One region of the Paenibacillus sp. JNUCC31 genome, then DNA from elsewhere that is predicted to be linked to it. Evidence: riboswitches for the same ligand, from Rfam matches in the RefSeq annotation. Region 1 holds a riboswitch; the other holds the start of a gene.
What was found. A riboswitch is a leader RNA that binds a small molecule or an ion and turns the genes downstream of it on or off. The one in region 1 is predicted to bind FMN.
Positions count from the first base shown of each region.

Region 2: another riboswitch for FMN. It lies ahead of ribD (bifunctional diaminohydroxyphosphoribosylaminopyrimidine deaminase/5-amino-6-(5-phosphoribosylamino)uracil reductase RibD); the one in region 1 lies ahead of JNUCC31_RS32080 (DMT family transporter).

Region 1 is NZ_CP062165.1:7,323,069-7,335,329, reverse strand. It holds gene bcaP (branched-chain amino acid transporter BcaP) at 1-1,154, opposite strand, end outside; gene JNUCC31_RS32095 (amidohydrolase family protein) at 1,673-3,049, opposite strand; gene JNUCC31_RS32090 (CGNR zinc finger domain-containing protein) at 3,264-3,824, opposite strand; gene JNUCC31_RS32085 (DinB family protein) at 3,961-4,458, shown strand; FMN riboswitch at 4,542-4,695, shown strand; gene JNUCC31_RS32080 (DMT family transporter) at 4,840-5,820, shown strand; gene JNUCC31_RS32075 (amidase) at 6,021-7,517, shown strand; gene JNUCC31_RS32070 (DUF3231 family protein) at 7,734-8,246, shown strand; gene JNUCC31_RS32065 (manganese catalase) at 8,421-9,260, shown strand; gene JNUCC31_RS32060 (amino acid permease) at 9,627-11,069, opposite strand; gene JNUCC31_RS32055 (AMP-dependent synthetase and ligase) at 11,277-11,630, shown strand; gene JNUCC31_RS32050 (YqcI/YcgG family protein) at 11,963-12,261, shown strand, end outside.
Region 2 is NZ_CP062165.1:725,092-737,352, reverse strand. It holds gene JNUCC31_RS03100 (spore germination protein) at 1-891, shown strand, start outside; gene lysA (diaminopimelate decarboxylase) at 995-2,326, shown strand; gene JNUCC31_RS03090 (peptidylprolyl isomerase) at 2,549-2,980, shown strand; FMN riboswitch at 3,128-3,293, shown strand; gene ribD (bifunctional diaminohydroxyphosphoribosylaminopyrimidine deaminase/5-amino-6-(5-phosphoribosylamino)uracil reductase RibD) at 3,657-4,760, shown strand; gene ribE (riboflavin synthase) at 4,801-5,469, shown strand; gene JNUCC31_RS03075 (bifunctional 3,4-dihydroxy-2-butanone-4-phosphate synthase/GTP cyclohydrolase II) at 5,521-6,762, shown strand; gene ribH (6,7-dimethyl-8-ribityllumazine synthase) at 6,852-7,319, shown strand; gene JNUCC31_RS03065 (segregation and condensation protein A) at 7,422-8,222, shown strand; gene scpB (SMC-Scp complex subunit ScpB) at 8,191-8,862, shown strand; gene JNUCC31_RS03055 (DUF2953 domain-containing protein) at 9,040-9,762, shown strand; gene ytfJ (GerW family sporulation protein) at 9,966-10,451, shown strand; gene JNUCC31_RS03045 (D-alanyl-D-alanine carboxypeptidase family protein) at 10,585-11,772, shown strand; gene JNUCC31_RS03040 (nucleoside recognition domain-containing protein) at 11,854-12,261, shown strand, end outside.

The sequences.
Region 1 (12,261 bases):
CCGATGTTAGTTAATTCCGCCAGATGGCCGAGTGAAATAAACCCTGAGAATAGTGCTATGATGATCCCTGCCACCCAAGTCCCTATAGCCGGTGTTTGGCGTTTGCCACTGACCTTGGAGAATACCGGGGACAGCAGTCCATCCCGTGACATGGAATAGAGCAGACGTGTCTGACCATACATCATAACAAGCAACACCGTAGTAATGCCAGTAATCGCCCCAAGCGAAACAATCCAGGACAATCCTTTTAACTGCACAAATTCAAACGCAAAGGCAACCGGATCACTCACATTTAACATGTGATAAGGTACAATCCCTGTCAGGATCAACGATACGACGATGTATAGAAAGGTGCAGATCACAAGGGACGCAATAATTCCGATCGGTAAGTCCCGTTGTGGTCGTTTCACTTCTTCCGCAGCTGTAGAGACAGCATCAAATCCAATGTAAGCAAAAAATACCGTTGCCGCTCCTGCAGTTACACCCGAGATCCCAAACGGAAGGAACGGTTGCCAGTTAGCTGGCTGCACATAGAACACACCTACACCAACAAAGATCAACACCACAATAATTTTAATCGCTACCATAATTCCGTTGGCTCGCGCAGCCTCTTTTACCCCTCGAGTAAGCAGGAACGTTATGATTAACGTAATGACCGCTGCGGTGATGTCAAAATAGGTTCCCTTTTCAGGACTAAATGCACTAGTGAGCACATGTGGCAGTTCCAATCCGAATCCTGACAATAACGTTTGAAAATATCCCGACCAGCCACTGGCAACCGCTGCACTTGCAAATCCATACTCCAGGATAAGATCCCACCCGAGAATCCAGGCAATGACTTCACCAAAAGCGGTGTAACTATACGTATACGCACTTCCTGATGCAGGAACACTGGATGCAAACTCGGAGTAACATAATGCAGCGAAGGCACAGATTATACCTGCCAGCAGAAAAGACAGTACCAATCCTGGTCCTGCATATGTGGCAGCAGCAACGCCTGTTAGGACAAAGATCCCCGTACCGATGATTGCCCCTACCCCGAGAGTCATCAGGTCAAGTGGACCCAGCACTCTTTTCAGCATGTTGCTTTCACTGCCTCCCGTATCAATCGGCTTTTTTCTGAACACTGAAGTTCGTTCCTGGTTTTGGTTCATACCCAATTTCCTCTCGTAATGAAAATGATAACGGTCTGACGCTTTGCTTCAATGGATCATTCGGTTCATCTGTTCTATGAAAAAGTCGTTTGTTCTATCTTAACGAACACCTATAAAAAACTATCAATTTCTACACGTTGTCGCGTTGCTTGATTAAATTTATTTCTTATGTTGTTTTATTTTGTACTTTTCGGACGAAAAATATCATGATCTGTTGGACAGGGCTCCATATAAAAATGGATTTAAAACAAAACTGCGTATAATTTATATTATGCGCAGTTTTTTAATGGTCTTTTTCCGGACTAAAATATCATATTTTCGTTGTTATATGTACTTCCTGAAATGAGGGACCTTTTCCCCTTTTTTCGCTGTCTGTCCTTTGCTAATTTTGTCTTATCCCTCGGTAAAAGGGCATATTAAAGGGCCGCATACCCTTATGCGGCCCTTCATCCTTTAAAACGATATGAATCTATGAAACAGAAACGAGTCCCATCCTTTTCACCATGCTTCATTAACACTTAAGAAAATATAATTCGCTCCGCATCCGACATCCGATACTGGGATAGTAGATATTCCTTGCTCTCCAACGCTTTACGACGGACCTCGTTCAGATCGACATGCAGCAGCTTGCCTGCACGCTTCACTGGCCGACCGGCTACAAATACGGTATCCACATTCGACGGATTGGCAAATTGAACGACGGCTCCAACCGGATCATGTACCGGGAACAAGTTAAGATCGGTGGTACGAATCATGATCAGATCTGCCTCTTTACCGGGCGCAAGTGAGCCAATCTTCCGCTCAAGCCCCAGAGCCTGTGCCCCAGCTGACGTTGCAAACCTCAGAACCTGGCTGGACTGCAAGTTCAGCTCCCCCGGCATTTCACCCTCTCGCAAGAGCTGTTCATTCATTCTGGAACGCTCTGCCTGAAGTGCGAATTTCATCTGGGAGAACATATCCCCGCCTGTTGATGTTACAACGTCGACTCCAAGCGTTGGGGTTCCCCCATGTTCAAGAAAATAACCCGTTGCGGGATATCCATGCCCCATCATCATTTCCACTTCCGGTGTGACCGACAGTGAGGCACCGCTATCGGCCAACATTTTATACTCATCCGTTTCCATCGTGTTTCCGTGGACTATATTCAGAGCGGGGCTCAGTAAACCAGCCTCATACAATTTACTCACCGAACGATCTACAGATCCCCAGCTGCCAAATCCAACATGCATTGAACATATCGCATCCAGTTCCTGAGCCAGCTGAATTTCCTTCACAGTGGTATCCCAATGGCTGAACTCCGGACCACGAATGGCAAGACCGAACGTAAGTAACTGATCCTGTGAGGAGAAATACTGTTCCTTGACCCTTCTCACATCATTCGAGTAGGTTAGATGGCTTTCTCTGTTCCAGTAGGGTGTCTCCCCCGGTACGCCATGAGCGAAAACCGATCGAATGCCCGCATCCTGAAGTCCGCGAATCAGTTCATCTGTGTGCTCTGGGGAATACGGCATACTCCAGTCAAGTACCGTGGTCACTCCAGCATTAAGCGCTTCCAAAGAACCCAGCAAATTGGCGATATAGCTGTCTTGTGGCCGGAGTTTGCTTCCCATCGCTCCATAGTAGAGATTTTGCAGATAGACCGGCAGTGACCAATTGGTGCCCGCTGTTTTGACAAGCGACTCCCACATATGCCGGTGAGTGTCGACGAATCCAGGGAGTATGATCATCTCTGATGCATCTATCACTTCCGCTTTCGTACAATTCAGGTCGGGCTGGATGGCAGTAATAAGAGAATCCTCAATCAGAACGTCCGCCCTCTTATACTGACCCACCGACGAATCCATAGACAGTACACAACCGTTCTTCAGTAGATAACTTGTCCTCACAAGACACATCTCCAATCATTGTTTTTTTGTTGGATATACGCTTGAAATACGGTTATTACCTGAATAACAAACTGAAATATTTTAAGTACATATACATTATATAGAAACTAATGGAAATATTCAATTTCTGAAGTTGAATATTTCCATTCCAGCATGTTTCTGGCTCAATTCAAGTGTTCTCCTTGCTTAACGAACAAAAAACCTTACTTTCTGGTACATCATCTTACTCCTTCTGCTGAGCCACCTTCTTTTTCGCCCGAAACCTTCTAACTTTCATTAAATTGCCGCACATCTTATCATCACAATATTTCTGGGTGCGACTGCGCGTATCATCATAGAAAATCCAGCGACAATCCGTATTATCGCAGATCCGAATTCTTCCCCCATCCCCTTCAACCACGGTGATGGCAAAATCAGCAGCGACCTCTGCCATGACCTGCTGCCAATGACCTTGTACAGGAATTAGCGAAAGTTCGAGTCCTTCATTTGCAGAGTTCAGTCTTCGGATCACCTGTCCTTCAGCCATCTTGCCGTTAAGCCATTTTTGATCTTTGTCTGTTAAAGATTCTCCGGCAGATAAACGAGTCGCAAGCGTCTGCAATTCATTTCTGAAAATTCTCATGACACTCTCTTCTTCAGGAGTTGCGGGTATAGATGCGCTCATTTTCCATTGTTCCAGAAAACGTTGCTGCCACTCTTTTTTGCCAAGCCTGTCCTCCGAACGATCCCCACCACGCCAGTCATGATAATCACTATTCACAAAATCAGTCCATAGTCTATCCATACGTACCTCCACTAAAATGTAACCATTTAAATGAATAAAGATAGTTACAACCAATCAAATTTGGGTTATATTAATTGTAACCACATTCAAGTACTTTAGCTAGTTACTACGAAATTCATTTTAGGGAGGAAAATCAATGACTACAACGGCAAAAGATCTATTGCTCATTCAGAAAGATGACACCTGGGATCAATGTAATTGGATTGTGCCTTTATCCAAGGCGCTCGAAGGACTAACTGCTGAACAAGCAGCCTGGGTTCCATCATCCGGTGGATTAAGTATCTGGCAGTTGGTTAACCATATGTACTATTATAATCAACGCTTGTTGAATCGCATTCAGGGTGTAACCCCCTCTGGTACACCTGCCGAAAACAATGAGTCCACCTTCGGTGATCCCGGGGACCCTTCCGATATCAAAGGCTGGAGTAAACTTATGCAAGACACAACTCAATTAGCAGGGCAGCTCCGTGATCAGCTTGCTACATTACAAGAATCCGATCTCGAAGCTCCTTACATGAACTCCGATGAAAAATGGTCACATGCACTTGCCCGCTGGGTCCTACACGATGCCTATCATGCTGGCCAGATTGTACTGCTGCGTAGGCAACAAGGAAGTTGGAATATTATATTCTAAAAAAACACTTGAACTGCTAGCGCTTACAGGAATAAGATGAACTTATTAATGTTACAGCTTGTTCAATACACTATATAATTGAATAGGATCTTCGGGGTAGGGTGCAATTCCCGACCGGCGGTGATGTTCTTATAGAACCAGCCCGCGACTCGCTGTTTGAACAGACTTTGCATATTCAGCGACTGACTTGGTGTGACTCCAAGGCCGACGGTACAGTCCGGATGAGAGAAGATCAACACATTGGCATGCCTTTACGGGAAGTCTTATTTCCTTACGACATGTCCATGATTGAGCCCCCGTTTATTTGGTGTATACCAAAACGGGGGCTTTTGTCGATTTTGCCAACTGAAGATTCCGTGTTCTGACGAAGGAGTCCTGAATATGGAAAAGACCCAATCTGCATCAACAATTTATCGTAAGGAACGAAGTAATACCGGATTTTGGCTGGTTGTTCTCGGCGCTGCCCTTTGGGGTGTAGATCCGTTATTCCGCATTATTTTGCTCAAAACGATGACTTCCACTCAGATTGTGCTTGTGGAACATATCATTGTCAGCCTGGTGGCGATTCCCGTGCTGTGGAAGTTTCGGGCCGATCTGAAAAACCTGCGTGCCCGCCACTGGATTGCCGTGATTTTTATCTCCTGGGGTGGATCAGCGCTCGCCACGGTATTATTCACACTAGCGCTCACACATAATGATCCCAACACCGTTTTATTGTTGCAAAAGATGCAGCCGCTATTTGCGATTGTTCTGGCAAAGCTGCTGTTGAAGGAAACATTACCACGTCGCTTTGGCGGACTGTTTATCATTGCACTTGCAGGAACATATCTACTGACGTTCGGATTCACCCTTCCTCTTGGGAACTGGGACAACTGGGTTCATGCAGGCAGTCTGCTCTCGCTGGGCGCTGCTGCCTTATGGGGAGGTTCAACTGTTATGGGCAGGTTGATGCTGGGACAAACCCGTTATGAAACGGTCACCTCCCTGCGATTTGTCGTAGCCTTGCCACTGCTGATCTTTATGACATGGAACGAGGGCGCTGCATGGACCTTCCCTTCCGGAACAGGCGAACAGGCAGCTGTGGCACTCAATATTCTGGGCCAGGCATTGTTGCCAGGGTTACTGAGTCTTCTGTTATATTACAAAGGGCTTTCTTCCACCAAAGCCTCTGTTGCCACGCTCGCGGAACTTAGCTTCCCGATGGCTGGGGTGCTGGTTAACTGGATTGCTTTCCGTACATTGATTACCTGGGAGCAGTTGGTTGGATTCATTCTCATCTGGGTTGCGCTGTTCGCCATCTCCAAACAGCAGGAACGCTCATCGACTCCGGCTGACGCTGCACCAAAGCTTCGTACAGATTGAATGCATCATATATAGAACGTAAATATAGTAAAAGCTAAAGACAAAAGCACTGGTCGTCCGAATGGATGAACGGTGCTTTTCGATATATGAGTATATGAACTAATCTCAGATTCTTTTTTTCTGTATGTTTTTATCAACTGCAATGGTACGATGAGATATGGATAATATAGATGAATTATATTCAGAGAGGAACGATCATCATGTCTTCATTTTCATATACTTCCTACGATGCCGTAGGTTTGGCAGAACTGATTCGATCCCGGGAGGTTTCCCCCGTTGAATTACTGGAAGCGGCGTTTGTACGCATGGAAGAAGTAAATCCTCAGGTTAATGCGGTGGTACGTACATATGAGACACGAGCACGTCGGGAAGCAGGCCTTGTTCGTCCGGGGGAACAACCATTCGCCGGCGTCCCCCTGCTCTTAAAAGATATTTCTCAATCCCTGGAGGGAGAAATCCTGACTTCAGGCTCCCAACTGTTCAGCAAGCATCGCGCAATCCGCAATTCGAATTATGTCACTAGACTCCGTGAAGCAGGATTTATCATCATAGGGCACACCAATACACCGGAGTTTGGCTTGAAAAATATTACCGAACCCCGCCTGCATGGCCCAAGTCGGAATCCCTGGAATATCCATCACACACCCGGCGGTTCAAGCGGGGGTGCCGCTGCCGCTGTAGCTTCAGGCATTGTTCCTCTAGCCGGGGCCAGTGACGGCGGCGGTTCAATCCGCATTCCCGCTTCCTTCAGCGGGTTGTTTGGACTAAAGCCCACCCGTGGGCGCACACCCGTGGGCCCCGGTGTTGGCCGTCAATGGCAGGGGGCATCTATTGACTTCGCCCTATCCCGTTCTGTTCGGGACAGTGCTGCGCTGCTTGATACGCTGCAAGTCATTCAGGCTGAGGCAGCGTTTCATACTCCTCTTTTCCCAGGGAGCTACCTTGCTGATATGAATTATCCACATCAACGTAAACTGAAGATTGCATATACGACAGATTCACCCGTAGACACACCTGTTAGTGAAGAAGCCAAAGAAGCCGTCTACAAGCTTATTCGCTGGCTGGAAGAACAAGGTCATCACGTTGAAGAAATGCTTAGTCCGGTCAATGGAGTCAAGCTGATGGAGAACTATTACATGATGAATAGCGGCGAAATGGCTGCGATGATTTCTTCCATGGAGCGATCCATGGGCAGAGTGCTAACATCGGATGACATGGAGATTGAATCCTGGGTTCTGGCTGAAGCCGGCAAAAAAGTATCTGCTGCGGAATTCGTACACAGTCTCGCCGAATGGGATGTTGCTGCAGCTCAGATGTCTACATTGTTTGAGCGCTATGATTTCTTTGTGACCCCCGTCAATGCTTTTCCTGCGCCCGAGGTCGGAGAATTGACGCCTCATGACGAACAGATTCAGAACCTGATGCGCATCAGCGAATTGAACAATAACGAGCAGCAGCAATTAATATACGAGATGTTTGAGCCCAGTCTCACGTATACACCGTTCACTCAACTCGCCAATCTCACAGGACAACCTGCTATGAGTGTACCACTTCATACAACTGCAGAAGGCTTGCCCATGGGGGTTCAAGTGATGGCGACCAAAGGACGTGAAGATTGGCTGCTCCATCTGGCTGGCCAGCTTGAAGCCTCAGAACTCTGGATCGGGATGAACGGAAATCCGTTGTTTCCAGCATAAATACTCAATACGCCACGATCTCGCCAGCAGACCTGTACTGCTGGCTTGTTTAATTTTAAATCGTAAAAGGAATAGATCTCAGTAATGGTTTACATAATAATTATGACGTTAATTTTAAGATTAAGATACCCTACCCTTTCTTTCCTACGTATAAGATCTTGGCATATAGGAGATCATAAGTCGGTGAAAAATCAACCTAATGGAGGAAAATCAATCATGGGTATTCTAAGCGGCAATCCCAAAAATGAGCCTATGCATTATGGAGAAATCTATAGTGTGTGGCAATGTTCCATGGTAGCCAAAGGCGCTGTATCTTGCTACCAAGCCTTCACGAACCATGCTGGAGACAAAGACTTGAAAAAAATTCTGGATGACCTGATCGACCAGGCCAAACTCGAAATTAAAGAATGCGATGCGCTATTAACCGAGAATGGCATCGCTCCCGCTCCAACGCTTCCGGAAAGACCTCCTGTTAAGTTGGAAGATATTCCGGCAGGCGCAAGATTCACGGATCCAGAGATTGCTGCAATAGTGGCAGCAGATACATCGTTGGGTCTGGTTGCTGCAAGCCAAACGATGGGTCAATCAATCAGAGAAGATATCGGTGCTCTGTTCGCCAAATATCATGCAACCAAAACGGCTTTAGGGGTTCGAATTCTTCAATTGACCAAAGAAAAAGGCTGGCTTATTCCCCCACCGCTTCAAGTTAAAAGACCGGATTCGGAGTAACTAAAGTCTGGTGACCTAACTCATTTTGTAGTGAATTTATGAGACCAAGAAGAAGAATCGTCGATTCTTCTTCTTGGTCTTTTTTGTTTATTCTTCTGTTTAATTTCCTATGATCAGGTTAATTAATTTTGAATTTATTTTGAATTTAATAGATATTCATATGGAGGGGTTCACATGTTTCGACATCAGAAAGAGTTGCAATTTGAAGTCAAAGTAGATCGTCCTGATCCCATGTTTGCACGTCAGGTTCAAGAAGTGTTGGGAGGACAATTTGGCGAAATGACAGTCATGATGCAGTACCTTTTTCAAGGATTCAATTGTCGAGGTGAGGAAAAATATAAGGATATGCTCATGGATATTGGCACCGAAGAAATTGGACATGTCGAGATGCTCTGCTCATTAATTAGCCAGTTACTCGATGGTGCAACACCTGCCGAACAGCAAAAAGCTGCTGAAGATCCTGTGACAGCTGCCATTATGGGTGGTATTAATCCGCAACATCTGCTGGTCAGTGGTCTTGGTTGTTTACCTACCAACTCAAACGGTGTTCCGTGGAATGGAGCCTATATCGTGGCAAGCGGTAATTTGCTTGCAGACATGCGCTCTAACCTTCATGCCGAAAGTCAGGGCCGCCTTCAGGTAGCAAGGCTGTACCATATGACAACCGATGAGGGCGTTCGGGCAACTTTCCGTAAAATGCTGGCACGCGACCGCTATCATCAGTATCAATGGATGGCAGCCATTCAGGAACTGGAGGAAAAGAACGGAGTCGTTGTTCCTGCTTCCTTCCCTCCTGAGGCAGAACAAGAATCTCAGCCACAGGCATATGAGTTCTGGAATTTGTCCGAGGGAACTGAATCCAGTGAAGGGCTATGGGCGACAGGAAGTGCTCCTGATGGAACCGGGGACTATGTATACATCTCCAATCCTGTCCCAAAGGGACAGATTCATGAACCTGTTATCCCTGCCACAGAACTTCACCATGATCTGGATGGGAAATCGAGCGATAAATAGTTCAATAGCCTATTTTTGGAGAAGTCAGATACGGCTTGAAATTGCTGGATGAGATGTGACAACTACATTGGTTATCAAAAAACGACTCAGTGTCTGAATGAGTCGTTTTTTTGATTCAATACTATGTGAATAATACTCATGCGGGACTCTTTATGACCAGCATATGGCCTTCATTTCCTTTTAGGAATCTTCACACTGCTTTTTGTAACCGCTTCCTATGTGTCCTATAAATGCACTTTAAAGAATTTTGTTCATGTTCTGGAATTTACGGTTCTGTTCTGGCTAAGGCTGTGAATGATTCTCCTATGAACCAATTGTTGATTTATAGCGGTGCAGTCATTTTTGGCTCCAATTTCTTTTCTTTATTTAAGTTTGCTTTTTTTTGCGTAACCGAATACCTGTGCTGTGATAACCCGACAGATCCTTTGCGACGTGTTCATCTTCGTCCTCTTCTTCCGTTAGGGTGTTGGATGTTTTAGTCGTGGACTTTTTCTTGCGAGTACGCTGTACAATGACATCACTAATGGCAATCAGAGAGACAAGCAGTAAGCTTATATAGAATCCTGGTCTGCTGAGTGTATGAAAAAGCGTCCCCGTTATCGCAGTTGCGATTAGCAATAATCCGATCCATCGCTTGACGTAATCGAACTTTCCTGATTTCAGCAGTCTGCCGGAGGATAGCAAAATAAACGACCAGTTATACAGAAGCATCAGACCTGCTGCAGTCGTAATGTATTCATATACTTTTCCTGGGAGTAATAGAGACATAATAATGGTACCAATTAACCCACAACCAATGAGGGAGAGGGCACTTAACGGATACTTCTTCTTCCATTTTCGAGAGAATAACTGCGGAGCGTCTCTCTCCTGTGCCAGGGTAATGATCATCGAGGTTACGGCGTAGAGAGAAGCCGTCATCGTCGAAAATCCAGCCACAATCAGTACACCATTGAACAAATGTGGAACAAACGCCAAATGATCACTACTTAGGGCCAGCACAAATGGACTCTCTTTGGGATTGAATGCCTTCAACGGAACCATGACCAACGTGAGTCCAATGGACACCACATATACTGTTGATAGCGCAATGAGCATGACTTTCCCGGCCTTCGGGGCATCCTCCGGTTTTTGAAGCCGGTAGGACATAATTCCAAGCACTTCAATCCCTCCATAGGCATAGAACGCAAAAAGAAATGCAGACCACAGGCCGATTCCACCCTTTGGAAAAATAGTCTCCATGTCCATTGGTACTTTATGCTCGTACTTCGTTCCCCCAATCCACCCTGCCAGAAGTGCGACAGCAATAACCAAAAACATGATGATTGCTGCGATTTTAATAATGGCCAGCACATTCTCAACCCGGTCAAATCCTTTGTTACCAAAGAACACAATGCACAGCCCTAAAATACCGAATCCCGCAGCAAAGATCCATAGTGGAACCGATGGGAACCAAAAGCGAGAAAAGATGGACAAAGCCGTTAGCTGACTTCCCATAATGAGTAGCTCCGAGAACCAGTACATCCAACCGCTGGCAAACCCAGCCCAACTTCCAAACGCTTTCTTCGCATAGGAACGAAAGGACCCCTGTTCCGGGTGATCAGAAGTCATTCTCGCCAAAGCATCAAAAACTACATATGTACCTAAAGCAGCAAAGACATAGGCTAGCAATACAGCCGGTCCTCCAATAGAGATGGCCAGGCTGGAACCCAGGAAATATCCGGTGCCAATCGTGCCCGCCACACCCAGCAGACTTAATTGCCACCATTTCAGTTTCTTTTCTTCTGTTGAACGTGTTGATGCTTTGCTCATGTTGTCATTCCTCTTCTGTATCATTTTAGGCTTCTTTAGGTAGCCTTCCCAATTCAGAGTTAAACATGTTCATCCATTTGTCCTGACTTGAAGATGCAGCTTGTAGAGCATAGCAGATTTCATGGAAATTGGATGTTTGAATATTTATATTGAGCTCATTGCATACTACAACAGGTAAATCCAACACATACAGGAGGTTTATTACACATGAATCAATTCTCACAGACCCAACAAATCACTCAACTTGCGCAACAGCTCACGCAACAGACACAACAGGCTTCAATGCAATATCAACAACTTCTGAGACAAGAACAGAGCAACGCTCAACAACTCGAACAGTTGGCACAACGGGAGCAACAAGCTGCGCATATCATCCAAACAGCTCTGCAAGGACACCAGACAGCCATACAGCAACTGCAACAAATCTCCAATCTTGCACAACAAATTGTCAATACCTCTACACAGCAAGTTTCCTACTTAGAACAGCCATATAACAACAACCCCAATATTTCTGCGGGCCAATCATTCGGAACTTATTCGAATCAGCATCGCCCCCAATAGCTGCATGAAAACACTAAAAAAGGAATCCTTTTATATTAAAAAGGGTTCCTTTTTTAGTTTAACTTTGTTGTTATAGGAAAAGACTTAGTTTGACCACTTCATCCAGTGGTGCACCGTTCACCCCTGCATTACCTCGAAAATTACTGCTTTGAAAGAAAAATTGCATGATGATCAGGAAGATCGTAGAAGCTAGAATAGCAATAAACTTAAGAATGGAGGATTAGCATGAATTTATGTAATTTTTGCGCTGATGTTTCTTTTTTGAAGGAACTCATGTGGACTGTCACCATTTTGCCCTTGGGTTATATCCTATAGGTAAAGGAGGACTGCTCATGTCGTTGTTGTTTTCATCTTGTGAAATGGAGAATGAAGAAGTTCATCTTGAGGCCTGGAAGAGAGATGCATATCATTTATTTTCCACCAAAATGAGTAATCGAGAAGCCCGGTTCCCCTGCATACCGGCTACAAAAGCCTTTGCTCTGGGTCACCTCCGATATGGTTTTGTTGCTTCCCCTGGAAGCGAATCCGCCGGCCTTACATTATCGAATATCATTAAGGAATATGGTCAATCTTCGCGTTCCTTTGGTCAATATTCATCATTGGTTGTCTTTTTCGAAAAGGAGCAAGAGAT
Region 2 (12,261 bases), 950 kb from region 1:
GTGAATATCGACGGCATTCCTGCTGCTGATAAGCAACTTGAAGAAGCGATCATTAACAAGGGCTGGCACCCATATCCGTTGGTTCGTTATTCGGAACGGCCGGATGTGACGGCTTCTCATCTGATTGAAGGGCGAGTTGTTATCTTTGTAGATACTTCACCCAGTGTGATGATTCTGCCCACGACTTTTTTTGACCTGTGTGAACATGCAGAAGAGAACAGACAGACCGCCTTTATGGGAACCTATCTGCGCTGGGTACGTTTTGGGGGCATTTTGATTTCGCTTTTCTTGTTACCTTTGTGGTTATTGATGGTGATTGATCCGGGGATCAAGCCGGCTGGAATGGAGTTCATCGGTCCTCATGAGAATGCCAAGCTTCCGCTGATTCTACAGTTCCTGCTCATTGAGTTCGGGGTCGATTTATTGCGGATGGCGGCTGTTCATACCCCCACACCACTCGCTTCGGCCATGGGCTTGATTGCCGCCATTCTGGTCGGTGATATCGCTGTGAAAACAGGTTATTTTGTGAATGAAGTTGTACTTTACATGGCTATAGCTGCGATTGGCATGTTTGCAACTCCCAGTTATGAGCTTGGTTTGGCGAATCGGCTAGTCAGGTTGTTTTTGCTAGTGGCAGTAGCGATATTCAAGGTTCCTGGATTCGTTGTTGGAACCACGTTCATTATAGTGGCCCTTACGTTGCATCGCTCGTACAACTCTTCTTATCTCTGGCCATTCATACCGTTTAATGCAAAGGCATTGGGCAACTTTTTGTTTCGTTTGCCTTTGTTGGAAAATAAAAAACGTCCATCAATCAACAAGACGCGTGACAATACCAAAATGGACGATGACCCTGACGGAGAATTGCGAAAAAGTAAAAAACACAAATGATCAGTTGAAAAATCCATTCTTCTCATTCACTAATTTGATATACTGGTGTAAAATCATTGGAATAACAGCTGTTCCAGTATATAAAAAGTGAGGAATGCAGAATATGTATTTACATGGTACAAGTAAAATAAATGCGCAAGGACATTTGGAAATTGGTGGCGTGGATACAACGGATATGAAAGAACAATTCGGAACTCCACTCTACGTTGTGGACGAGCAACTGGTTCGCGAGCGCTGCAGAGAGTACATGGAAGCATTCCGTGCTTCCGGACTGGGCTTTCAAGTTGCTTATGCAAGTAAAGCATTCTGCGTAATGGCCATGTGTGCTCTTGCTGCGGAAGAAGGACTTTCATTGGATGTTGTATCCGATGGTGAATTATTCACTGCACTGCAAGCTGGCTTCCCGGCAGAGCGTATTCACTTCCACGGCAACAACAAAACACTGGAAGAAATTGAAATGGCGCTTGATGCTGAGATTGGCTGCTTTGTTGTGGATAACTTTAATGAACTGCACCTGCTGCAAGCCGTAGCGGCAGACAAAAATCGTAAAGTAAACATTTTGCTTCGTGTGACGCCTGGTGTTGAAGCGCATACGCATGAATATATCTCCACAGGACAAACCGATTCGAAATTTGGATTCGATATCGGGAACGGAACTGCATTCGAAGCGATTGAACTTGCTTCCAAGCAGTCGAACTTAGTTTTACTCGGTGTGCATTCACACATCGGATCGCAAATCTTTGAAGTTGAAGGCTTCCAAATGGCCATTCAGCGTGTTGCAGAGTTTGCAGCTGATGTTCATGAGCGTCTTAACGTTGCTTTCAAAGTGGTTAACCTGGGCGGCGGCTTTGGCATTCGCTATATTGATGGAGATACCCCGCTTGAAGTTTCACAATACGTAAAAGCCATCACCGATGCGGTTAAAAATCATTTTGCCCAAATCGGCTATGCCGTACCTGAGATCTGGGTTGAACCAGGCCGCAGCATCGTGGGTGAAGCGGGAACAACACTCTACACCGTTGGAACAAGCAAAGACATTCCAGGGGTTCGTAAATACGTGGCTGTTGATGGCGGGATGACAGATAATCCGCGTCCGGCACTGTATGAGTCCAAATATGAAGCAGTACTTGCCAATCGTGCGAATGAGGCTGCTCAGGAAACGGTATCGGTTGCTGGTAAATGCTGTGAGAGCGGCGATATGCTGATCTGGGATCTGGAACTGCCCAAAGTACAAAGCGGCGATCTGCTCGCAGTAGCATGCACAGGCGCGTACAATTACTCCATGGCAAGTAACTACAACCGGATTCGTCGTCCGGCAGTAGTATTTGTCAAAGACGGTCAAGGGGATGTTGTGGTACGCCGTGAGACGTATCAGGACATTATCCAGAATGACCTCGTTCCTGAGCGTATTGCTAAGCAGCCTGTAACTCGTTAATTCGAGAACGATGCTGAATTGTTAATAAAGAAGACAAAAAAGGAGTGCTCCTTTTTTGTCTTCTTTGCATCTATAAGGCTGGATTTTTTAAAAAATCTTGCTGATTATTTTGCGATCCATCCATTTTCGGTGTACACTAAGAAAAGTGCTATAAAGCTTGACCCAGGGTCAATGCGTTCTGGCACCATTAACGATGGTCAATACGAAAGGAGTCATTTACATATGGCGAAACAAGCGAAAATCAAAATGGCAAACGGCGGAGAAGTTCTGATCGATCTGTTCGATCAAGAAGCGCCAAACACAGTAGCAAACTTTGAGAAACTGGCTAACTCCGGTTTCTACAATGGTCTTACATTCCACCGTGTTATTCCGGGCTTCGTTGCTCAGGGCGGATGCCCTAACGGTACCGGTGCAGGTGGCCCTGGCTATACAATCAACTGTGAGATCAACCCGAACAAACATGAGCGCGGAACATTGGCTATGGCACATGCAGGCCGTAACACAGGCGGAAGCCAGTTCTACATCTGCTACCAACCGCAACCACATTTGGATGGTCAACATACTGTATTTGGTAAAGTAACCAAAGGTATGGAGTTCGTAGATGCTTTTGAAGGTAAAGACAAAATGGAGACTGTTGAAGTTGTAGAAGCTTAATCAGGATCTCTGTAAGGAAACCGTTTCGCTTTGGCGAGACGGTTTTTTATTACACTTAGCTTATTAAAAGTTAGTATGTGACAAAAAGGAACAAAAAATAATTGATTTTTTGACATTAAAGTGCTAACATCCAATTAATAACGAAAGCGAATCCTTCAGGGCAGGGTGTAATTCCCTACCGGCGGTGATGCAGTCGTGTGAGGATGTCAATCCAGCACGAAGTGCAAAGTCCGTGACCCGTCTGCCCGTGGCAGATGGCTGATCTGGTGTAATTCCAGAACCGACAGTATAGTCTGGATGGGAGAAGGAGAGGGTGCAGTCCTAACGGGCCGCATTCCGCAGTATTGTTGCTGTACAGTTTTTGACGAATTCATTTTCTGTGCAGGGAGAAATCCGGTTACATTCGGAAATCTTCATACATATGCCACATCATAGAAGCTCTTTACCTGTAAATGAAGTTCATTAAGGTATGTGTCTGCTTTCACTTGCCTGAAATGAAGTTTTTGGGCGAAGTGTTTTTGGTACTGTATCAATAGTATTGCTGATGACACATGTCTCTCATCATCCCCATCGAACGGATTGTTCGACGGGGATTTTTTAATAGATATGGAACATGCCTCTCTGTTGGAAGGGAGGTCAATACAATAACTCAGATTTTAACCGTGGGGTGAACGGATTGGAAATGATTAATGATGAATTTTATATGGCGCTGGCGTTGGATATGGCAGAACGGGCACAAGGACAGACAGGAATTAATCCGGTTGTAGGTTGTGTCGTTGTGAAAGAGGGGCGTATCGTAGGCCTGGGAAGTCACCTGAAACGGGGGACGGGCCATGCAGAGGTACATGCACTGAATATGGCGGGCAGCGATGCTGAAGGCAGTACAGTGTATGTTACACTCGAACCTTGCAGTCACTATGGTAAGACCCCTCCTTGCAGCGAACGTCTCATTCACGAGAAAGTGAAACGTGTCATTGTATGCTGTGAAGATCCGAATCCGCAAGTTTCCGGCAGAGGCATCAGCATGCTGCGCCAACAAGGGATTGAAGTTGAAGTGGGTGTCCTCCGTGAGCGCGGCAGACGGATGAATGAAAAATTCATTAAATACATTACAACAGGTCTTCCCTTTGTAACTTTAAAGACGGCTACTACTCTTGATGGCAAAATCGCTACTCGTAGCGGTGACAGCAAATGGATCTCTAACGAGCCGGCACGCGAGATTGTGCATGCTCTACGTCATCGTCATCAAGGAATTATGGTTGGTGTGGAAACTGTAATTGCTGACAATCCGGAGCTGACCACTCGTCTGCAGGTGGAAGGGATCAGCCCGGTGCGGATCGTTGTGGATTCCAAGCTGCGTCTGCCTGTAGGCTCCAAAATGGTTAAGGATGGCCTAGTACCAACTTGGGTGCTTACAACGGATGAAGCAAGCACTGAAGCAGCTGAGCGTTTGGAAGCATACGGTGTGGAGATTATTCGTTGTGGACCTGGACCGCGTGTAGATTTGCTGAATGCACTCAGCAAGCTCGGTGAACGTGAGATTGGTTCAATCCTGCTTGAAGGCGGAGGCACACTGAATGGGGCTATGTTGGAAGCTCGGTTGGTAGACCGACTGCTTATGTTCATTGCTCCGAAAATTGTCGGAGGATACGATACACCAGGCAGTTTCCGCTTCGAGGGTGTGGAGCGCATGAGTCAGGCCATTCAACTGCATCAGCTGGAAATTGAGCAAGTTGGAGATAATATCAGCATTGGCGGAATTCCGGTTTGGCCAGAATAAATACATTTATGTTAACGAAATAAATAAAGGAGGCGGCAGCATGTTTACCGGTTTGGTGGAAGAAGTCGGTCAGATCCGGCGCATAGGTCGGAAAGGCGAAGCGATGGTCCTGAATATCGGAGCTTCCGCCATCATGAATGACTTGAAGATTGGCGATAGTGTTTCTGTAAACGGGGTATGCTTAACTGCAACAACCCTGGAGGCCGGTGGGTTTACAGCTGATGTAATGCCCGAGACATACCGCCATACCAATCTTAGTCAATTGCAATCCGGCAACAAAGTCAATTTGGAGCGAGCCATGCTGTCTGGTGGACGTTTTGGCGGACATATCGTTCAGGGTCATGTAGATGGCACTGGCGTTATTGGCAGCATTACACGTGACCAGAATGCGATTGTTTTCGAGATCAAACCTGATGATACGCAATTGTTTAAATATCTGATACCCAAAGGGTCCGTAACCCTGGATGGAATTAGTCTAACAGTTGTGCATACTTCACAGACTGCATTCACTGTGTCCATTATTCCACATACCATTGGTGAAACGGTATTAAATGTCAAAAAGACGGGTGATACCATCAATATTGAATGTGATATTTTGGGCAAATATGTGGATCATCTGCTGCACTACGGTAAGGGACATCAGGAGACTGGTGCAGGCAAGCCGAAAAGTATCAGTGAGGATTTCCTAGCTAATCACGGATTTGCTTAACTAATTGTTTGAATACAAATATAATTTGAAATGGAAACTGGAGGGGGACTTATGTCAGGAGAACAATCCATTCTGAACCCTATAGAAGAAGCGATCTATGATTTAATGCGGGGGAAACCTGTCATTGTGGTAGATGATGAGGACCGGGAGAATGAAGGCGATTTTATCGCATTGGCCGAGAAGGCTACACCGGAAGTAATCAATTTTATGATTACCGAAGGCAGAGGTTTGGTATGTGTTCCCATCACGCAGCAGCGTGCGGACGAACTTAATTTGAAACCAATGGTTCAACAAAATACGGACTTTCATGGAACGGCATTCACCGTTTCGGTAGATCATAAAGATACGACAACTGGCATCTCGGCACATGAACGTTCCATAACAGTGAAGGGCTTGATCGATCCAGAAGCGAAAAGTGGAGATTTCCGCAAGCCGGGGCATACGTTCCCGCTTATCGCGAAAGACGGGGGTGTCCTGCGGCGTGCCGGACACACGGAAGCAGCTGTGGATCTCGCTATTATGTGCGGCTCATACCCGGCCGGTGTCATCTGTGAAGTGATTAAGGAAGATGGTACGATGGCCAGACTTCCAGATCTTCAGGAGATTGCCCGTAAACATGATCTGAAGCTCATAAGTATTCAGGACATGATTCGTTACCGGAATGAAAAGGAAAAGCTCGTTCAACGCGAAGTCGCTGTGCGTATGCCTACGGATATTGGCGAATTCCAAGCGGTAGCCTATACCAATGCGGTGGATAACAAAGAGCACGTAGCTTTGGTTAAAGGAGAGATTGACGGTTCGAAGCCTGTGTTGGTCCGCGTGCACTCTGAATGTCTGACAGGGGATGTATTCCATTCTCATCGTTGTGACTGTGGTCCGCAGTTCGATGCAGCCCTCAAACAGATCCATGAAGAAGGTAATGGCGTTCTGCTCTACATGAGACAGGAGGGCCGTGGCATTGGATTGATCAACAAACTCAAAGCCTACAAGTTGCAAGAAGAAGGTCTGGACACCGTAGATGCCAATCTGAAGCTTGGATTTGCTGCTGATCTTCGTGATTACGGCATTGGTGCCCAAATCCTCAAGGATCTTGGCGTTCGCCAAATCCGGTTATTAACCAACAACCCGCGCAAAATTAAAGGGCTTGAAGGCTACGGGCTGGAAGTGGTAGAACGAGTACCGATTCAGATGCAAGAGAACGAGGATAATACGGTCTACTTGCATACGAAGCAGGCGAAGCTTGGCCATATGTTGAAATTCGACGATATCGAGCAGAATGAAGAAAAAAACTGAGTGGCTGTTCTGAAGTAAAATAAGGTGAAATATTTTTTGCCGAAGATCAGCTACGTACATCATATAATACAATTAGGGAGATGACATGAATGCCACACTTTTTTGAAGGACATTTGGTTTCGGAAGGATTAAAATATGGAGTTGTCGTGGGTCGGTTTAACGAATTCATTACAAGCAAGCTGCTCAGTGGAGCATTGGATGCGTTCAAACGTCACGGTGTACAAGATGATGAAGTGGATGTAGCCTGGGTTCCAGGTGCCTTTGAAATCCCGTTGATTGCACAAAAAATGGCCGAAAGTGGAAAATACGATGCGGTCATTACGCTCGGTACGGTTATTCGTGGTTCAACGACACATTATGATTATGTGTGCAATGAGATGGCTAAGGGTGTAGCCGCAATTAACCTGAAAACAGGCGTGCCTACCATCTTTGGTCTGGTTACGACAGAGAATATTGAACAGGCCATTGAGCGTGCTGGGACAAAGGCAGGAAATAAAGGTTGGGATGCAGCTACTGCCGCTATCGAAATGGCAAACTTGACGAAACAGCTAAAATAGTGCTTATTTAATATAGTGCCCTGCTCTGCGCAGACGAAAACGGGAGACCGGATTCGGCGGCTTAGCGGGGGTTTTTATTTTTCTGGCGGGAGGATTCGTCTAGTGACGGTAGTGACATACAAACTGGAGACTTTTGAAGGGCCTTTGGATCTGCTGCTTCATTTGATCGATAAAGCAGAGATTCATATCCAGGATATTCCCATCAGCGATATTACCGATCAATATATGGCGTATCTGCATTCGATGCAGGAATTGGAGCTGGATATTACGAGTGAATTTCTGGTAATGGCGGCAACACTTCTGTCGATCAAGAGCAAACTTTTACTACCCAAGCCACCGGTAATCGAGGACTTTGAGGATTATGCTTATATGGAAGAAGAAGATTATGACCCACGTGCTGAGCTGATTGCACGTCTGATTGAATATCGCAAATACAAGGGAATTGCGCGTCATTTACATGAGCGGGAGTGGGAACGCAGCCTTATTTTTTCCAAAGAGCCCGAGGATTTGCGACCGTATATGCCCGTAGAAGCACAATCTAATCCGGTGGAAGGGTTGCATACCTCGGATCTGATTGCTGCATTTCAGAAGGCGCTGCGTAAGGCGGAGAAGCGGACAACCGTTACCCGGATCCACCGGGATGAAATATCGGTTAAGGATCGCATCCGTGATGTCATCGGCGCTTTGGAAAGCATGGGGCCAGGAGGCAGACTGTTATTTTCAAAACTGTTGGATAACCAGATCTATCGGCATGAAATTGTTGTCACATTTCTGGCGGTGCTGGAGCTGATGAAGATGAAGCAGATTGTCTGTTACCAGGAGCGGATGTTTGAGGATATTGTTATGGAGTGGAGAGGGGAAACAAAGAATCATGGATTTTCCGAAATTGAAATCGATTATTGAAGGCCTGTTGTTTTTGTCCGGAGAAGAAGGTCTGAGCATCAAACAAATTGCCGAAATCGTAGATCAGCGGGTGGAGTTGGTGTCCGACGCGATTGAGGAAATGATCGCCGAATTTGCCAACCAGGGGAGAGGCGTGCAAATTCTTAAAATTGCAGGGGTTGTGCAGTTGGGTACCTTGCCGGAGCATGCGACGTATTTTGAGAAGTTGGCATACTCACCTGCACGTACCTCCCTATCCCAGGCCGCACTAGAGACACTTGCGATTGTAGCGTATCGTCAACCGATCACGCGGGTAGAGATTGAGGAGATCCGTGGAGTAAAGTCTGAACGCGCCATCCACACGCTTGTGAACAAGGATTTGATTCAGGAAGTGGGACGCGCTGAGGCGATTGGACGCCCAATTCTATATGGAACAACCAAATCATTCCTGGATTACTTCGGTTTGGCTTCACTCAAAGATCTGCCTGAGCCGGGCTTGTTTGAAGATTCCGAGAATCTGGAGGAAGAGACACAGTTGCTCTTTGAAAAGCTGGATGTGCAGCCTGTGGAATTGGATCTGGAAAATACAAATCTGGATGACAATGAAGTTACGGACGATATACACGATATCAACATTGAAGATGATTCCATTAATTCATAATATTGTTTTGGACGATAACCGGTACCCTAAAGGGGGCCGGTTTTTTTGTTGTCTTTTCGAATAGTTGATTGGGTACGTCGGAAGTTAGAATGGAATTTTCAGGTCGGACGTGAATTTTTTCCTATATAGAGTGTCATACTAGACAAGAAAAGAATTGAGGGCTTGGAGGTAAGGCCTGTGTGGATTTGGCTTGGAGGAATCGGCTTGTTGATCGCACTGCTGCTTGCCGCAGTCCTCATCTCGTATGTTCATGTGCATTTTACATTCAGTAAACAGAATCATGATGATTATGCCAAAATTACGATTCGTATGTTCTATGGCATTGTGCGTATTAACTATGAAATTCCCAGCATCGTCTTTCGTAATTGGAAGGAAGGATTTCTGGTGAAAACAGAACAGCGAACGAATCATTCAAGAGGAGAGTCTCAGGGTAGCAAGCGTGTCAACAAACGAAAAGTTGAAAAATGGGCGAAAGATGTAAAAATCATGCTTCGGGCAACGGATGCATTGAAGCAGTGGGTCAAGCAAACGCTCACTCGTGTACATATGACTCATATGTCCTGGTCTACCCGCGTGGGTGTTGGCGATGCAGCGTACACGGCTATTCTCATTGGCTGGGTATGGAGTATCAAATCGAGCATCATTGGATATTTGTCTTATCAAATCCATTTTGAACGAACACCAGTCCTGCAGGTTGTGCCGGTGTGGGGAGATGATATGGAATTTCAAACCGAACTGGATTGGAAAATGAAAATTCGAATTACAGCGCTTTTGATTGCAGGATTTATGTTGTTAACCCGTGTACTGCAAGTGGAGGGAGGATGGCGTGTGTGGTTCAAACTTTTGCAGGAACAACGGCGCAGACGCAAGAAAAAGCTGAAAAGACATCATACCAATTAGGATGTTTAGAAGGTGGGTGTCCTCTTTTTATACAGCCAAAGATGAGTATAAGGTTGCCAACGACCGACACCGGAATGTGACATGTTCTTGGCCCGTGATTTTGACTACGATTCGAGAAATACTCACTTACATAACTCCCTTCAAGTTTGGGGATGATATGGTTAGATCAAACCTAGCTTATAATGAAACTGGAGGGAATTTAAATGTCAGATCATCCAATTCAAGGCTTAATGGAAACCGCAATGGAAAATATCAAGGCCATGGTGGATGTCAATACAATCGTAGGTGATGCGGTAGAAACACCTGACGGTACCGTCATTCTGCCAATCAGTAAAGTAGGATTCGGATTTGCTGCAGGTGGCAGTGATTTTCATGTAAATGATGGAGGAAGCAGCAAAGCGAGTGCTGGAAGTGCTACTGAGCATGCCAGCTCTGCCTCGGTTGCTTCTCCATTCGGAGGCGGTAGTGGAGGCGGCGTATCTATTCGTCCTATTGCGTTCCTGGTGGTTGGAAAACAGGGTGTTCACATTGTGCCGCTTGACAACTCAACGCATCTGTTCGAGAAACTGATTGACTCCACACCATATGTGATGGACAGAATTCAGGACATGTTCCGCAATCGTAATACGGAACAACAACCTTCGGAGTCCGGCATACCTGTCACACCTAATCCTTCAACGTTCAGCTAAATGATTCGCTCAAAATCCCTTCCGCAGTGAGTGTGCGAAAGGGATTTTTGCTGTTTTCTTGTACTGGGACATACTTCGGGTTGTCCAGACATAAGCTAGTACAAGATTCCAAGTGACCCGGAGGAATGAATTGATGCGAAAATTAATGAAATTTGTGGCATGTATGCTTGTACCTTTGTTTCTGTTTCCTTCATTTGGGCTTGCAGAAGCCCAAGAGACTATACCGGGGCCCTCAACTCATGCGCAAAGTGCTGCTCTGATTGATGTGACGTCGGGCCGGATTTTGTACAGCAAAGATGGGGACAAGGAACTCAGAATTGCCAGCCTGACCAAAATCATGACGGCGATTGTTGCGATTGAACACGGCAAACTGGATGACAAAGTAAAAGTGACTTCTTCGGCTTTTGCCAAAGAAGGGTCTTCTCTCTATCTCAAACTGGGCGAAGAAATGACGCTTGAAAACATGCTATATGGTTTAATGCTGCGATCAGGCAACGATGCGGCCTCTGCAATTGCTGAACATGTCGGTGGATCTGAAGAAGGTTTTGTACTCTTAATGAACAAAAAGGCAGAGCAAATGGGTCTGACCCATTCCCATTTTATGAATCCTCATGGACTTGACGCCGACGGTCATTACTCCACCGCTAATGATCTGGCACGCTTAACCGCATATGCGCTCAAGAATCCGGTTTTCAAACGAATTGTAGCGACGGAGAACAAGAAGGCTCCAAATCCGAATGAGAGCTGGGAGTATTCCTGGCAAAACAAAAATAAAATGCTGCGGCTGTACGAAGGAGCCGATGGGGTGAAGACCGGGTATACCAAAAAGGCGTTCCGTTGTTTGGTCAGCTCTGCAACACGCGATGGACAACAGCTTGCTGCGGTAACCTTGAACGATGGCGATGACTGGAATGATCATGCGCGAATGCTGGATTTTGGTTTTGAAAACTTCCCTTTGGTGGAAATAGCAAAAAAGGAACAGCCTGTACAAAACACAGATGTGGTCACAGGCCGCGGGTTCATCTATCCATTGGCGAAGAGTGAGACATCCTCATTGACGAAAAAGCTTATTTTACTCGAAAATCGTGTTCAGGAAGGTGCAGAGGCAGGTGCCAAACCGACAGATCCTTCTTTTGGACTGGCCGGCAGAATTGATATGCAGCTTGACGGGAAACTTGTGGGCTCCATCCCTGTATACCACAAGGGAAGTTATATTCCGCCGGAACCGAAGACAGAGGATTCAACATGGGGCGGAATTGCCGATGTTTCCTCGTGGGCGGCGGCCTGGCGCGCAGTATTAAGTCATCTGTTATCTCCATAAATCCAAATTGCCGAAAAAATTGAATGCTAAGTTTGTTCCTCCGAAACAAACAGATATTGAAGTTGAGGGGAGGGTTATCTTTTGATTAATCTTATCTGGCTTATCATGATCGTAACGGGATTTGTTTTTGCAGCAGCACAGGGGAAAATTGAAATCGTTACCCAGGCGGCTTTTGATGGAGCGGCAACCGGAGTAACCGTATGTTTTGGGCTGATCAGTGTGCTCGTGTTCTGGATGGGGATGATGAAAATGGCTGAAGATGCCGGGCTGCTGGGCCGGATTGCGAAGCTGCTGGGTCCGGTCGTCGGCTATTTGTTTCCCGATGTTCCGCGGAATCATCCAGCCATGGGCTACATTTTATCCAATATGAGTGCCAATCTGCTTGGCCTCGGCAATGCGGCTACCCCAATGGGGATCAAAGCCATGCAGCAACTGCAGGAATTGAATCCGGATAAACAAACGGCGTCCCCTGCCATGTGTACCTTACTG